3 regions of the Pseudomonas sp. NPDC007930 genome follow, and region 2 is predicted to be linked to each of the others. Evidence: predicted binding sites of a transcription regulator. Region 2 holds the regulator's gene; each other region holds the start of a gene.
The links. The regulator FliA, encoded in region 2, starts transcription of late flagellar genes. The targets are predictions, from matches to a motif close to CTAAAGTTTNNNNNNNNNNNGCCGNTAA.
Positions count from the first base shown of each region.

Region 1: the regulator FliA is predicted to act here: its motif matches at 1,642-1,669, upstream of ACFZCE_RS02905 (methyl-accepting chemotaxis protein).
Region 3: the regulator FliA is predicted to act here: its motif matches at 1,862-1,889, upstream of flgM (flagellar biosynthesis anti-sigma factor FlgM).

Region 1 covers NZ_JBIBKC010000001.1:621,905-626,545, reverse strand. The annotation lists gene ACFZCE_RS02905 (methyl-accepting chemotaxis protein) at 1-1,513, opposite strand, end outside; gene ACFZCE_RS02900 (hypothetical protein) at 1,904-2,134, shown strand; gene ACFZCE_RS02895 (cell division protein ZapA) at 2,131-2,433, shown strand; partial or broken gene ACFZCE_RS02890 (cache domain-containing protein) at 2,534-3,604, shown strand; gene ACFZCE_RS02885 (methyl-accepting chemotaxis protein) at 3,731-4,468, shown strand; gene ACFZCE_RS02880 (beta-eliminating lyase-related protein) at 4,469-4,641, opposite strand, start outside.
Region 2 covers NZ_JBIBKC010000005.1:111,697-116,337, reverse strand. The annotation lists gene ACFZCE_RS13135 (chemotaxis protein CheW) at 1-670, opposite strand, end outside; gene ACFZCE_RS13130 (protein phosphatase CheZ) at 755-1,543, opposite strand; gene ACFZCE_RS13125 (response regulator) at 1,563-1,937, opposite strand; gene fliA (RNA polymerase sigma factor FliA) at 2,107-2,850, opposite strand; gene fleN (flagellar synthesis regulator FleN) at 2,844-3,677, opposite strand; gene flhF (flagellar biosynthesis protein FlhF) at 3,773-4,641, opposite strand, start outside.
Region 3 covers NZ_JBIBKC010000006.1:81,972-86,612, reverse strand. The annotation lists gene ACFZCE_RS14680 (flagellar regulator YcgR PilZN domain-containing protein) at 166-909, opposite strand; gene ACFZCE_RS14675 (flagellar export chaperone FlgN) at 992-1,459, opposite strand; gene flgM (flagellar biosynthesis anti-sigma factor FlgM) at 1,512-1,823, opposite strand; gene flgA (flagellar basal body P-ring formation chaperone FlgA) at 1,976-2,725, opposite strand; gene ACFZCE_RS14660 (chemotaxis protein CheW) at 2,819-3,745, shown strand; gene cheR (protein-glutamate O-methyltransferase CheR) at 3,812-4,639, shown strand.

The DNA.
Region 1 (4,641 bases), on a different contig from region 2:
TCGACAGCTCCGCGCTGGCGGCGGTGGTCTGGTTCGCGCCCGCCGCGCTCTGCACCGACAGGTCGCGGATGTTCACCAGGTTACGGTCCACTTCCCGCGCCACTTGCGCCTGCTCTTCGGCGGCGCTGGCGATCACCAGGTTGCGCTCGTTGATTTGTGCCACGGCGCCGTGAATGGTGTCCAGTGCCATGCCGGCGCCCTTGGCGATGTTCAGGGTCGACTCGGCGCGCTCGGTGCTGCTTTGCATCGACGCCACGGCTTTGTCGGTGCCGCTCTGGATGCTGCCGATCATCCGCTCGATTTCGCTGGTCGACTGCTGGGTGCGGTGGGCCAGGGCCCGCACTTCGTCGGCCACTACGGCAAAACCACGCCCGGCTTCACCGGCGCGGGCAGCCTCGATGGCGGCGTTGAGCGCGAGCAGGTTGGTCTGGTCGGCCAGCCCGCGGATCACGTCCAGCACCTGGCCGATGTTGCGCGACTCGTTGGCCAGTTCGCCCACCAGCTGCGCGGTGGCTTGCACGTCCTGGCTCATGCGCTCGATGGCGCAGACGGTTTCGAGCACCAGGTCGCGGCCGTCGCTGGCCGAGGTGGTGGCCTCGCGGGAGGCTTCCGAAGTGCTGACCGCGTTGCGCGCCACTTCTTCGACCGCGCTGGTCATCTCGTTGACCGCGGTGGCGGCCTGTTCGATTTCATTGTTCTGCTGCACCAGGCCGCGGGCGCTTTCGTCGGTCACGCTGTTCAGCTCTTCGGCGGCCGAGGCCAGTTGCGTGGCCGAGCCGGCGATGTGCTGCAGGGTGTCGCGCAGGCGCCCCTGCATGCGCTGCATGGCCGCCAGCAGGCGGGCGGCTTCGTCCTCGCCGTCGGCGCGCACGGTTTGCGTCAGGTCGCCGCTGGCGATCTGCTCGGCGGCGGTGACCGCGCTGCTGATTGGCTGGGTGATGCTGCGGGTCAGCAGCCAGGCGAGGAAGAACATCAGCAGGGTGGCGATCACCAACAAGGCGATCACTGCCACGCTGGCGGTGGAGTACTGCTGGGCGGCGGTGGCGTTGGTGGCCTGGGTTTGCTGGGTGTTGATCTCCACCAGTTGCGCCAGGGCCTTGTTCACTTGATCGGAGTTGCTGGTCAGGTCGGTGCCCAGCAGGGTGCGCAGGTCTTCGAGGCTGTTGCTGGCCGAGAGGCTGCGCAGCTTGCTTTCCAGTTGGCTGTACTGGGCCAGTTGGCTTTTGAACTGCTCGTAGGCGCGGGCCTCTTCGGGGCTGGCGATCAGCTGTTCATAGCGCGCTTGGGCCTTGCGGATCTGCCCGTTGCGCTCCTCCATGGTCGCCAGGGTTTTGCTCAGCGCTTCGGGTTCGCGGTTCACCAGCACGCGGTAAGACAACACCCGCAGGCGCAGGGTGATCTGGGTCAGCTCGTCGAGGGTGGTGATGCTCGGCAGGTTGTTGTTTTCGATCAGCTCGCCGGCGCTGCGGATCTTGCCCATCTGGCTCAGGGCGAACACGCCCAGGGCGACCATCAACAGGCCGATCAGGACGAAGCCGAGCAGCAAGCGCTTGGCAATGGAAAGGTTTCGCAAGGACATGATGAGGCAGCACCTGAAGGTCTAATGGCGCATCCGTGCGAAGAATAGAGAAATCCCAATGGCTATCGGACGGCGCCGGCCGTACTTTAGGCCACTGCGACCTTTTGCCACCGTTTCGCTATGCACCGCTTGTCCATTGTTGCTGGGGCCGGGGAACATCGTGGCGGATCCACAGTCCATGGGCGAGCGTTGAACAGGCGGGCTTGATAGGAAATTTCCTACATATGCTTCGGATGTGTCTGTCAGAACTTCACTGGCCCAAGGCAAGTGCGCGGAGTATCGTAAGCATCTGCCTGTACCACTATAAAAGCTTGAGAAATCAAAATGTTGGAAGCGTCTCTGAGTCACCTTGAAAGCCTGGTCAACGAACTGGTCGAACAAAACCGCCGTTTGGGCGAAGCCAATGGCTCGCTGAACGCCGAACTGGCCAAGGCCCGGGAAGAAAACGACACGCTGCAATTGTCGCTGCTGGAACAAGAAGAGCAGCAAGGCGCCATGGCGGCGCGTATCCAGGCGCTGATCGAACGCGCCTCACCTGGGATGGCCACGGCATGACCGACCGCTACGAGCGCACTGAAGTCGTTACCATCCTCGACCACGACTACACCCTCAAGGCCCCGCCCGGCGGCGAGCAAACCCTGTTGCAGGCGGCTGAAATGCTGCAACAAACCCTCGCCACCACCAAGCGCCAGTTCCCGACCCTGGTCGGCGACCGCCTGCTGGTGCTGACGGCCATGAACCTGTGCTCGCAGCTGATCGAGGCCCGCCAGGCCCATGAACAGGTGCTGGAGCAGGCCCAAGGGCAGGTGGATGCCACGGTGGAGAACTTGGCGCGCACGCTGGGCAAGGATTGAAGCCACGCCGCTTGGCGTATTGTCCTAGCCTTAACCTTAAGTTGTATACAGTCGGCACGGCAGTTGCAGTGCTGGGGGTATTACACCTTGAGGGTTCACCATGTTGTTCTGGCGGCGCAGTATTCAATGGCAGTTGATCCTCGGCATGGGCGGGGCGTTGCTGCTCAGCCTGTTGGTGGTGGTCGGTATCTACACGGCGGTGGTCAACCGGCTAGCGGAGCGCTACCTGGTGGGCACCGCCTTGCCGGCCAGTGTCGAGGCGACGCGTAACGATATCGAACGGCTGCTCAGTGGCCCGCTTACCGCTGCGGCCGACGTCGCCGGCAATAGCCTGGTGCAAAGTTGGCTCGCCGAGGGCGAAAACAGTGCGCAGGCACCGGCTTTCTACCGTTACCTCGACGGCGTCCGTAGCCAGCATCAGGCGTTCACGGCGATCATCGCCGGTGCCCAAAGCAACCATTACTACAGCGAAAAAGGCCTGGAGCGCACGCTCAGCCGTAGCGCTGCGCAAGACGCTTGGTTCTACGGTTTTCTCGACAGTGGCCAGCCGCGCACCCTGAACATCGATAACGATACCGGCACCGGCGCGCTGACGTTGTTCATCGACCTGCGCGTGCAGCAGGCGGGTAAAACCCTGGGCGTTGCCGGCTTGGGGCTGAGCCTGAGCGCCTTGAGTGATTTGATCGAACGCTACCGCTTCGGTGAAGGCGGGCGCGTGTACCTGGTACGCAACGACGGCCTGGTACAGGTGCACCCCGAGGCAGCCTTGGGTGGCAAGCGGCAGTTGGCCGACTTGCTCGGTGCCCCGGCGGCCGCGGCCTTGCTGGGTAGGGGCGCGGCGGCCCAGGCGCGTTTCGAGCGTAACGGTGAGGGCTATCTGGCCTTGGCCCAACCCCTGCGCGAATTGAACTGGACCCTGGTCGCTGAAGTGCCCGAGGCCGAGGTATTCGCCCAAGCGCGCCAAGCGATGTGGCTGACCGGCGGCATTGGCCTGAGTGTGGCGTTGGTGTGCCTGCTGCTGGTGGTGTGGCTAGCGCGTTCGTGGGTGCGGCCAATCCGCCAGGTGACCGCAGCGCTGGTCGAAATTGGCGGCGGCGCCGGCGACCTTACCCGGCGCCTGCCGGTGAACCGCGCCGACGAGCTCGGTGCCCTGGCGGCGGGCTTCAACCGCTTCGTCGAGAGCCAGCGAGGCCTGATCGGTGAAGTGCTTGCCACCAGCGAGCGGCTGCGTGGCGCCGCCGGCGAGGTAGCCCAGGCCATTGACGCCACCCACTCGCGCTCACTGAGCCAGCAAGACATGACCGACCGAGTGGCCACCGCTGTGCATGAGATGGGCCTGACCGTGCAGGAAATCGCCCGCAACGCCGCCCAGGCCGCCGAGGCCTCCCAGGTGGCGCGCGGCGAAGCGCGCCACGCCGGGCAGGAAGTAGAGCAGGCGATAGGTCACATCGACGGAATGTCTCGCGAGATCGGTACGGCCGCCGAGGCGGTGCAAGCGTTGGCGGGCCAGGTCGCGACGATCGACCAAGTGCTCGCGGTGATCCGCGGGGTGTCGGAGCAAACCAACCTGTTGGCGCTCAATGCCGCGATCGAAGCTGCCCGAGCCGGCGAAATGGGCCGCGGCTTCGCGGTGGTGGCCGATGAAGTACGCACCCTGGCGCAGCGCACCCAGGGCTCGACCGATGAAATCCAGCAGATCATTGCCCAGCTCAAGCAGGGTGCGCAGAACGCAGTGGGGCGGATGCAGGCCGGCCAGGCCGCGACGGGCACTGGGGTCGCCGCCAGCCAGCGCACCGGTGCCTCGTTAGGGCAGATCGGCAGCCAGGTAGAACGCATCAGCGACATGAACGCCCAAGTAGCCACGGCTACCGAGCAACAGAGCGCCGTGACCGAAGACATCAACCGTAATGTGCAGGGTATTTCCGACCTCGCCCGCGATACCGCCAGCGACGTGCAGCGCTGCCAAGCGCAATGCCAGGCCTTGGCCGGGCTGGCCCAGGACCTGGCCCGGCAAATGGGCGGCTTCCGCTTGTGATCAGCCCGCGGCCATCACCGCGCGAATGTCCGCCGCCAGCTCGCGCACGCGCTCGGGTTGGGTGTCCCAGGCGCACATGAAGCGCGCCGCGCCGCCGATGAAGGTATAGAAGCGCCAGCCACGCTGGCGCAGCGCCTCGATGGCCGCGGGCGGCATGCGCAGGAACACCCCGT
Region 2 (4,641 bases):
CGGCTTCCGCCGGCGGCACCGGCAAGGCATCGGCGGCGAACTGGCCCTTGCCGTGCAATTGGTCGAGCAGCGCTTCGAATTCAGAGTCGGTGATTTCATCGCTGCCGGCTTCGGCTGGCGCCGCGGCCACCGGCGCAGGCGCCGGGGCATTGCTGGCATCGAGCGAATGCAGCAGCGCTTCGAATTCGGCGTCGGTGATGTCGGCTTCGGCCGCGGCAGGCGCCGCGGGCGCCGGGGCAACTGCCGCGGGCGGCGCCACCGGGGCGGCGGGCGCGGCACCGGCCGGTTCCGCCAGGCGCGCCAAGGCCTCGAGCAACTGCGGGCTGGCCGGGGTGATCTCGCTGCGCTCACGCACCTGGCCGAACATACCGTTGACGGTGTCGAGGGCCTCGAGCACCACGTCCATCAGCTCGGCGTCTACGCGCCGTTCGCCCTTACGAAGGATGTCGAACACGTTCTCGGCAATGTGGCAGCACTCCACCAGCTCGTTGAGCTGGAGAAAACCCGCGCCGCCCTTGACGGTGTGAAACCCACGGAATATCGCATTGAGCAGGTCGGAGTCGTCGGGCCGGCTTTCCAGCTCGACCAATTGCTCGGACAACTGCTCGAGGATCTCGCCGGCCTCTACCAGGAAGTCCTGGAGGATTTCTTCATCGGCGCCGAAGCTCATGTAGGGGTGCTCCTGGAATTCGTTAAGTACGGCCCGGCCGCGGCGGCTCAGCGCCGGGCCTGGAACGGTGCCTGCAGCCCGGAATCAGAAGCCCAGGCTCGACAGCAGGTCATCCACGTCGTCTTGACCGGATACCACGTCATCACGCTTATCGGCATGAATCTGCGGACCTTCACCCCTATCGGGATATTTTTCTTTGTCCTGCTCGCGCTCCAGCTCTTCGCGGTCGTGGCGGATGCCGGCGAAGCGGTCGACCGAGCTGGCCATCAACACCAGCTTGAGCAGGTTGCCTTCCACCTCGGTGACCAGCTTGGTCACGCGCTTGATCACTTGGCCGGTGAGGTCCTGGAAGTCCTGCGCCAGCAGAATGTCGTTGAGGTGGGTGTGCAGGTTCGAGACATCGGCCTCGCTGCGTTCCAGGAAGGTGTCTACGCGCTTGACCAGCTCGCGGAATTCCTCGGCGCTGACCTCTTTGCGCATGAAGCGCTGCCAGTCGGCGCGCAGGTCTTTGGCCGCGTCGCCAAACCCCTGCACCACCGGTAGGCTTTGCTCGACCAGGTCCATGGTGCGGTTGGCGGCTTTTTCGGTCAGGCGCGTGACGTAGTCCAGGCGCTCGGTGGCGTCGGTGATTTGCGACGCTTCCTGGGCTTCAGGCAGGCGCGGGTCGATCTGGAAGCTGACGATCGCGCTGTGCAACTCGCGCGTCAGTTTGCCGACCTCTTGGTACAGCCCGCGATCACGGGCCTGATTCAGCTCATGGATCAGTTCGACCGCCTCGCTGAACTTTCCTTGTTCCAGGCTTTCGACCAACTCATGGGCGTGTTTTTTCAGGGTGGACTCAAAGTCCCCCAACGATGAATGCTTCGGCTCCATGGGGCCCCCGTAGGCTGAGTCAGCTGTTGACGCGTTCGAAGATCTTCTCGATCTTCTCTTTCAGCACCTGGGCGGTGAAAGGTTTGACCACGTAGCCGTTGACCCCGGCCTGGGCCGCTTCGATGATCTGCTCGCGTTTGGCCTCGGCGGTGACCATCAGCACTGGCAGGTGGCGCAGGCGGTCGTCGGCGCGCACGGTGCGCAGCAGGTCGATGCCGCTCATGCCAGGCATGTTCCAGTCGGTGACCAGAAAGTCGAAGTTGCCGCTGTGCAACATGGGCAGCGCCGTGTTGCCGTCATCGGCCTCGGCGGTGTTGGTGAAGCCCAGGTCACGCAGCAGGTTTTTGATGATTCGCCGCATCGTCGAGAAGTCGTCAACGATGAGGATTTTCATGTTCTTGTCCAAGTAGACCTCCAAGCAGTCTTAAACACGCCCAGCCCCGGGGGCGCAAGCATTCAAACCAGTTCACAGCAAACGCGACTGCATGAGCAGGCATGGCTGGCGTGATATCACACAGCCAACGCCCTGATCCAGCAAATCTTTTACAAAACCCGCAACTTTGTTACCGGGCCCGCCACTCACCCAGCCGGCTGCGCAAACGTGCCGCGCATTGGCTGTGCAACTGGCTCACCCGCGACTCGCTCACGCCCAGTACTTCGCCGATTTCCTTGAGGTTGAGTTCCTCGTCGTAATACAGCGACAGCACCAGCCGCTCCCGCTCCGGCAGGTTGGCGATGGCTTCGGCCAAGGCCTTCTGGAAGCGCTCGTCTTCCAGCCCCCGCGATGGCTCGCCACTGCTGGCGCCCTCTTCGTGGGTGCCTTCGTGCTCGCCTTCCTGGAGCAGGTCGTCAAAGCTGAACAGGCGGCTACCGAGGGTGTCGTTGAGGATCCCGTAGTATTCGTCCAGGCTCATCTTGAGTTCGGCAGCAACCTCGTGATCTTTAGCGTCACGGCCAGTTCGCGCTTCAATTGCGCGAATCGCGTCACTGACCATGCGCGTATTGCGGTGCACCGAGCGTGGCGCCCAGTCACCCTTGCGCACTTCATCGAGCATCGCGCCGCGAATGCGGATGCCGGCGTAGGTCTCGAAACTGGCGCCCTTGCTCGAGTCGTACTTGGTCGACACCTCGAGCAGGCCGATCATGCCGGCCTGGATCAGGTCTTCGACCTGCACGCTGGAGGGCAAGCGCGCCAGCAGGTGGTAGGCGATGCGCTTGACCAGCGGCGCATAGCGTTCAATCAGCTGGTATTGCTGCGACTCGCGAGAAGCCTTGTTGTACATCCGGTATCCGCTGGCACTCATGATACGGGCCCCGCACTGGTTTGCTGTACCAATCGTTCGACGAAGAACTCCAGGTGCCCGCGAGGGTTGGCGGGCAGCGGCCAGGTGTCGACCTTCTGGGCGATGGCCTTGAAGGCCAGCGCGCACTTGGAGCGTGGAAACGCCTCGTACACCGCGCGTTGCTTCTGCACGGCCTTGCGCACCGTTTCATCGTAAGGCACCGCGCCCACGTACTGCAGGGCCACGTCAAGGAAACGGTCAGTCACTTTCGTAAGCTTAGCGAACAGGTTGCGCCCTTCCTGCGGGCTTTGCGCCATGTTGGCGAGCACGCGGAAGCGGTTCATGCCGTAGTCGCGGTTGAGCAGCTTGATCAGGGCGTAGGCATCGGTGATCGACGTGGGCTCGTCGCACACCACCAACAGCACTTCCTGGGCGGCGCGCACGAAGCTGACCACCGAGTCGCCGATCCCGGCGGCGGTGTCGATCACCAGCACGTCGAGGTTGTCGCCGATTTCGCTGAACGCCTGGATCAACCCGGCATGCTGGGCCGGGGTCAGGTGCACCATGCTCTGGGTACCGCTGGCCGCCGGCACGATGCGGATGCCGCCCGGCCCCTGCAGCAAGACGTCGCGCAGGTCGCAGCGGCCCTCGATCACGTCGGCCAGGGTGCGCTTGGGCGTGAGCCCGAGCAGCACGTCAACGTTGGCAAGGCCCAGGTCGGCGTCGAGCAACATCACTCGCCGGCCGAGTTCGGCCAGTGCCAGCGAGAGGTTCACTGACACGTTTGTCTTGCCGACGCCACCTTTGCCGCCGGTCACCGCGATCACCTGTACGGGATGCATGCTGCCCATTCGTTCTTTACCTTGTCACTTCAGACCGAGGCCACGCGAGCCTGCCAGGGGCAGCACTTCACGCAGGTAGATTGCATTTTCCATCGCCCTTGCCCTCACCCGGCACGCTTGCCGGGGCTGTGGTAGAGATCAGCGAACATATCGGCCATGGCCTCTTCGCTGGGCTCTTCCTGTACTTGCGCACTCACCGCGCGGCTTACCAACTGGTGCCGGCGCGGCAGGTGAAGGTCATCGGGGATGCGCGGGCCATCGGTGAGGTACGCCACTGGCAGCTCATGGCTGATCGCCAGGCTCAGCACCTCACCGAGGCTTGCAGATTCATCGAGTTTGGTCAGGATGCAACCGGCCAGGCCACAGCGCTTGTAGCTGTGGTAGGCGGCGGTCAGCACCTGTTTCTGGCTGGTGGTGGCCAATACCAGGTAATTGCGCGCGCGGATGCCGCGCCCGGCCAGGCTTTCGAGCTGAAGCTTCAGGGCCGGGTCGCTGGCTTGCAGGCCGGCGGTGTCGATCAACACCACACGCTTGCGCAGCAGCGGTTCCAGCGCCTGGGCCAGCGATTGGCCGGGGTCGACGTGGGTGACCGGTACGTTGAGAATGCGCCCCAGCGTTTTCAGCTGTTCCTGGGCGCCGATACGGAAACTGTCCATGCTCACCAAAGCGATGTTTTGCGCGCCGTATTTAAGCACATATCGCGCGGCAAGCTTGGCCAGCGTAGTGGTTTTGCCCATCCCGGCCGGCCCGACCACCGAAATGATCCCGCCTTCTTCCAGCGGCTCGACCTCTGGCGTGCTGATCATCCGCGCCAGATGCGCCAGCAGCATGCGCCAAGCCTGGCGCGGCTCGCTGAACTCGCCGATCTGGTCAAGCAACTGGCGCGACAGCGGCCCGCTCAGGCCGATGCGCTGCAGGCGGCGCCAGAGGTTGGCCTGTTCCGGGCGGCTGCCTTGCAGTTGGGTCCAGGCCA
Region 3 (4,641 bases), on a different contig from region 2:
ACCCGTGGGAGGCCGGCTGTGCCGGGCGAAGGGCCCTGGAGCTCATGCACAAAATCAGCAGAGCTCACATATTCATGCCCTCCACGAGGCCGTGAAGTTGCTTAAGTGAACAGCATTACGGCACAGCCGGCTGTGCCGGGCGATGGGCCCTAGCAGGCTGCCGGCTTAGAAATCGTCTTTATCGAACCGGCGCGCTTCGCGCTGCAGTTGATAGACAAAGCGCTCGACGTTGCGGCTGGTCAGCCCGCTCATGTTATGAAAGCGCACGCCGGCGAAGGTGGTGTCCAGGCGCTCTTCGAAGTGCAGGTGGCGCAGCTCGACCGCGGTGCTGATCGGGCCGAACGGCAGGGCTGCGGCATAGCGCTCGTACACTTGGCCCAATTGCAGGTGGCTGGTGATGTCGCCATCAAAACGCAGCTTGCAGCCGGTGGCGGAAATATCCAGCAGCTTGCCACGCAGTTTGTCTGCCATTTTGTCGCCGGCCAGCTCCACATCGACCAGGGCCGAGAGCTTGAGGGCGGCGCGGAAGGCATTGCGGCGCTGGTGGTAGATCACCTCGGAGGGCAACGCGCCGCGGTAGCCGCGGCCGTTTTCGTTGTCGATCAGGGCCACCGGGCCGGCCACGTCCCAGGCGATGCGCACACCGTCGTGGAAGCCTTCGACCTTGAAGCTCTCCCCCGCCAACATGTAGCGCTCGCCGTCACGCGGGATCAGCTCATCGAGGATCACGCTGCCGGCGTCGCGGTCGACGTCGATCACGTAGCTCTGGAACCGCTGGTTACGCTCGGTAAAGGTGATGATCAACGGATCGTGGCCATCCTGCAGGGCACGCAGGTTGGCGATGATTTCGAGGGGCGTCGTCAGCACCTTCGGTGGCTGCGGGGCATCGTCGGCCGAGCTGTTGAACACGATCAGGGAATCTCCAGGCTAAAGGTGACGCATGCATCCATAGCATTGTGCCACCTTTTTATCACGTCGCGATATGGGCACGTCAAGCCTGGCTAAAGGCGCGGATGGTACCCAGCTTCGAGGTGGCCCCGCGGGCAGTATAGAGCGACGGCGCCTCGCCCCCGTTGAGGATGCGCAGTTGGTTGGCGGTGGCATGCTGCTGCATGCGGATCGCCCGGCCGTTCTCGTCGTTGGCCTGCTTGCAGCGGGCAAGGATGTCACTGAGCATGTCGCCCTTGGCCAACAGTTCGTTGCCCAGCGGCGAGATTTTCGCCAGGTGCTGCAAGCCTTCGCGGTCGGTGCTCATGCCCAGCATGGCCAAGGCCTGGCTACGCTGGCGGCCGTGTTGCTGCAACTGCACGATCAGCGACTGCTTGTGCGCCAGGATGTTTTCCAGCAACGGCATGTCACGGCCACCCAACGCCTGCGCTTCGACCTGAAGCAGTTCGAGCAATTGCTGGGCGGGGGCCAGGTCACTTTCGATCAGATGAAGCAATGCGGTGTCTTGCATGGCGGCTCGAACTCACGGAGAAATACCGGTGATGCCGTGCCAGGCGTGGGCCTTAGCGATCGGCTTCCAACTTAAGCATGTTCGCGGCGGTTTTCGTCGGGTCGACGTTGTAACTGCCGTTGGCGATCTGTTCTTTCAACTGCGCGACCTTGCTGGCGTTGACCACCGGCTGGTTTTGCAGGTCACTGGTGACCTTCTGCAGGAACTGCGCGCTGTCGCTCAGTTGCACGCTTTCACCGGCCGCGCTGGTTTTGCTTACGGTGGTGTCGGTGCTCACGGCTTCAGTGGCGCGAGTGCTGCTGGTACGGGTAGTGCCGGTGACGGGGGTGGTACCGCCGTTCACCCGGTTAAAATCAATAACCATGATGTGAAAACCTCTGGGGATTCTGGACGCTTGCCATGTTTTCGACGCTGGGGCGAAAAACTTTAGGTTTTTTTTCGCCAAGGCCCAGAGCGCCTGCAACCAGAGGGCAAGTCTAGGGAAAACCCGGGGGTACCGCCACTGCCGTGGCGTATCTACATCGCCACTTCTACTTGCCCGGGGCCTGTGACCCGAGCTTTGACCACACGATTGGAGCGCAGGTTGCGCACGCGGATCTGTTCACCTTCACCGCCATCGGCCAGGGCCTCGCCGGGCATCTTCACGGCGATGCCGCCAACGCCGGCGCTGATCACCACCTGGTCACCCTTGCGCACCAGCTCCGGCCGTTCCACCTGCACCGGCGACAGCACCTGGTCCATGGCCACCGGGCGTACCAGTTTTTGCCCCACCGCCTGGCCGAGGTCGGTCAGGTAGCCTTGGCTCAGCGGGCCGACGTCACGCTCGCGCAGCGCGACGTCGGTTTGGCCGATCACATCGTCACGCTTGAGCGGGCGGGTCACGGTGACCACCGGGCGGAACAAATGCACCTGCGCCGGCACGAACACCGTCCACGGCGTGGAGCCTTCGCAGCGCACCTTCACCACCACCCGGCCAATCGGCGTGGCGGGGCTTTGCAAGGTGGCGCCGAGTTGCTGGTCACAGCCGGGCATGCTCAGGCGCGGGTCGAGGTTGTTCACTTCTACCTCAGGCCGGCCTTCGATCTGCGCGGTCGCCAAATAATCTTCTACCGTGAACTCAAGAAACCCCTGGGTGACACCGATAAGCTGTTCGGGCAAGGTGGCATCATCGGCTTGTGAGCGTCCAGAACCGAAGAGGCACAGTGCGGTAACCAGCCCAAACAGGCTGTGGATCAGATGTCGTGAAAATGGCGTTTTATCGTTCATGGCTGGGCTTGAGCAAGGCCTGTGCCAACTTGCTTGAAAAGCTGGCCAGCGGTAGCGCCGCGGGCCCGACAGTTTAACGCGGAGGCTTCAAACATGGCTGGTGTAATGGATTCAGTGAACCAGCGCACACAATTGGTAGGGCAGAACCGCCTTGAACTGTTGTTGTTCCGTCTCAACGGCCAGCAGTTGTATGGGATCAACGTGTTCAAGGTCCGCGAGGTGCTGCAATGCCCCAAGCTGACCTTGATGCCCAAGTCCAACCCTGTGGTGCGCGGCGTCGCCAACATTCGTGGCGCGACCATTCCAATTCTCGACCTGGCGCTGGCCACCGGCGGGCGCAGCCTGGAGAAGATGGGCGACGCGTTCGTGATCATCACCGAGTACAACACCAAGATTCAGGGGTTTCTGGTGCACTCGGTGGAACGCATCGTCAATATGAACTGGGAAGGCATTCACCCGCCGCCCAAGGGCACCGGCCGTGACCACTACCTCACCGCCGTGACCCGGGTCGACAACCAGTTGGTCGAAATCATCGACGTGGAGAAGATCCTCTCCGAAGTGGCGCCGATGTCCGAGGCGATCAGCGTTGGCGTGGTCACCGAGGAAGTGCAGCAAAAGGCCGTGGCCATGCGCGTGCTGACGGTCGACGACTCGTCCGTGGCGCGCAAGCAGGTCAGCCGCTGCCTGGAAACCGTCGGCGTTGAAGTCACCGCGCTGAACGACGGCAAACAGGCGCTGGACTACCTCAAGGCGATGGTCGAAAAAGGTGAAAAGCCCGCGGAGGAATTTCTGATGTTGATCTCCGACATTGAAATGCCCGAGATGGACGGCTACACCTTGACTGCAGAGATCCGCAATGACCCGCGGATGCAAAACCTGCATATCATTCTGCATACTTCGCTGTCGGGCGTGTTCAACCAGGCGATGGTCAAGAAGGTCGGCGCCGACGACTTCCTCGCCAAGTTCCGCCCAGACGACCTCGCCGCGCGCGTGGTCGAACGTATCAAGGCGCGCAGTTAACGCGCCGCAAGCAGTAATCCGGGGGCCTGGCCCCCGGTCACATTCATGATTCAAGGGGCACCCGCGTTGTCAACGGCCAATCTCGATTTCGAACAGTTCCGGGTTTTCCTGGAAAAAGCCTGTGGCATCCTGCTGGGGGAGAACAAGCAGTACCTGGTCTCCAGCCGCCTCAACAAACTGATGGAACAGAACGGCATCAAGTCGCTGGGTGAACTGGTGCAGCGCATCCAGGCCCAGCCCCGAGGCGGCCTGCGTGAACAGGTGGTCGACGCCATGACCACCAACGAAACACTGTGGTTTCGCGACACTTACCCCTTCGAGGTGATGAAAAACAAAGTCATCCCGGAAATGCTCAAGGCCTCGCCGGGCCAGCGCCTGCGGGTATGGTCGGCGGCCTGCTCGTCGGGCCAGGAGCCGTATTCGCTGTCGATGACCTTCGACGAATTCGAGCGCAGCAACCCCGGCCAACTGCGCATGGGCGCGCAGATCGTTGCGACCGACCTCTCGCCGTCGATGCTGGCCAACTGCAAAAGCGGCGAGTACGACAGCCTGGCGATCGGCCGCGGCCTGTCGCCGGAACGCCTGCAGCGCTTTTTTGACAGCCAGCCCGGCTCGCGCTGGGCGGTGAAGGCGCCGATCCGCCAGCGCGTGGAGTTCCGCCCGTTCAACCTGCTCGACAGCTACGCGGTGCTGGGCAAGTTCGACGTGGTGTTTTGCCGCAACGTGCTGATCTACTTCTCCGCCGAGGTGAAAAAAGACATCCTCAAGCGCATCCACGGCACCCTCAAGCCGGGTGGTTACCTGTTCCTTGGCGCCTCCGAGGCGCTCAACGGCCTGCCCGAGCACTACCAGATGGTCCAATGCAGCCCGGGGATCATCTACCAGGCCAAGTAACG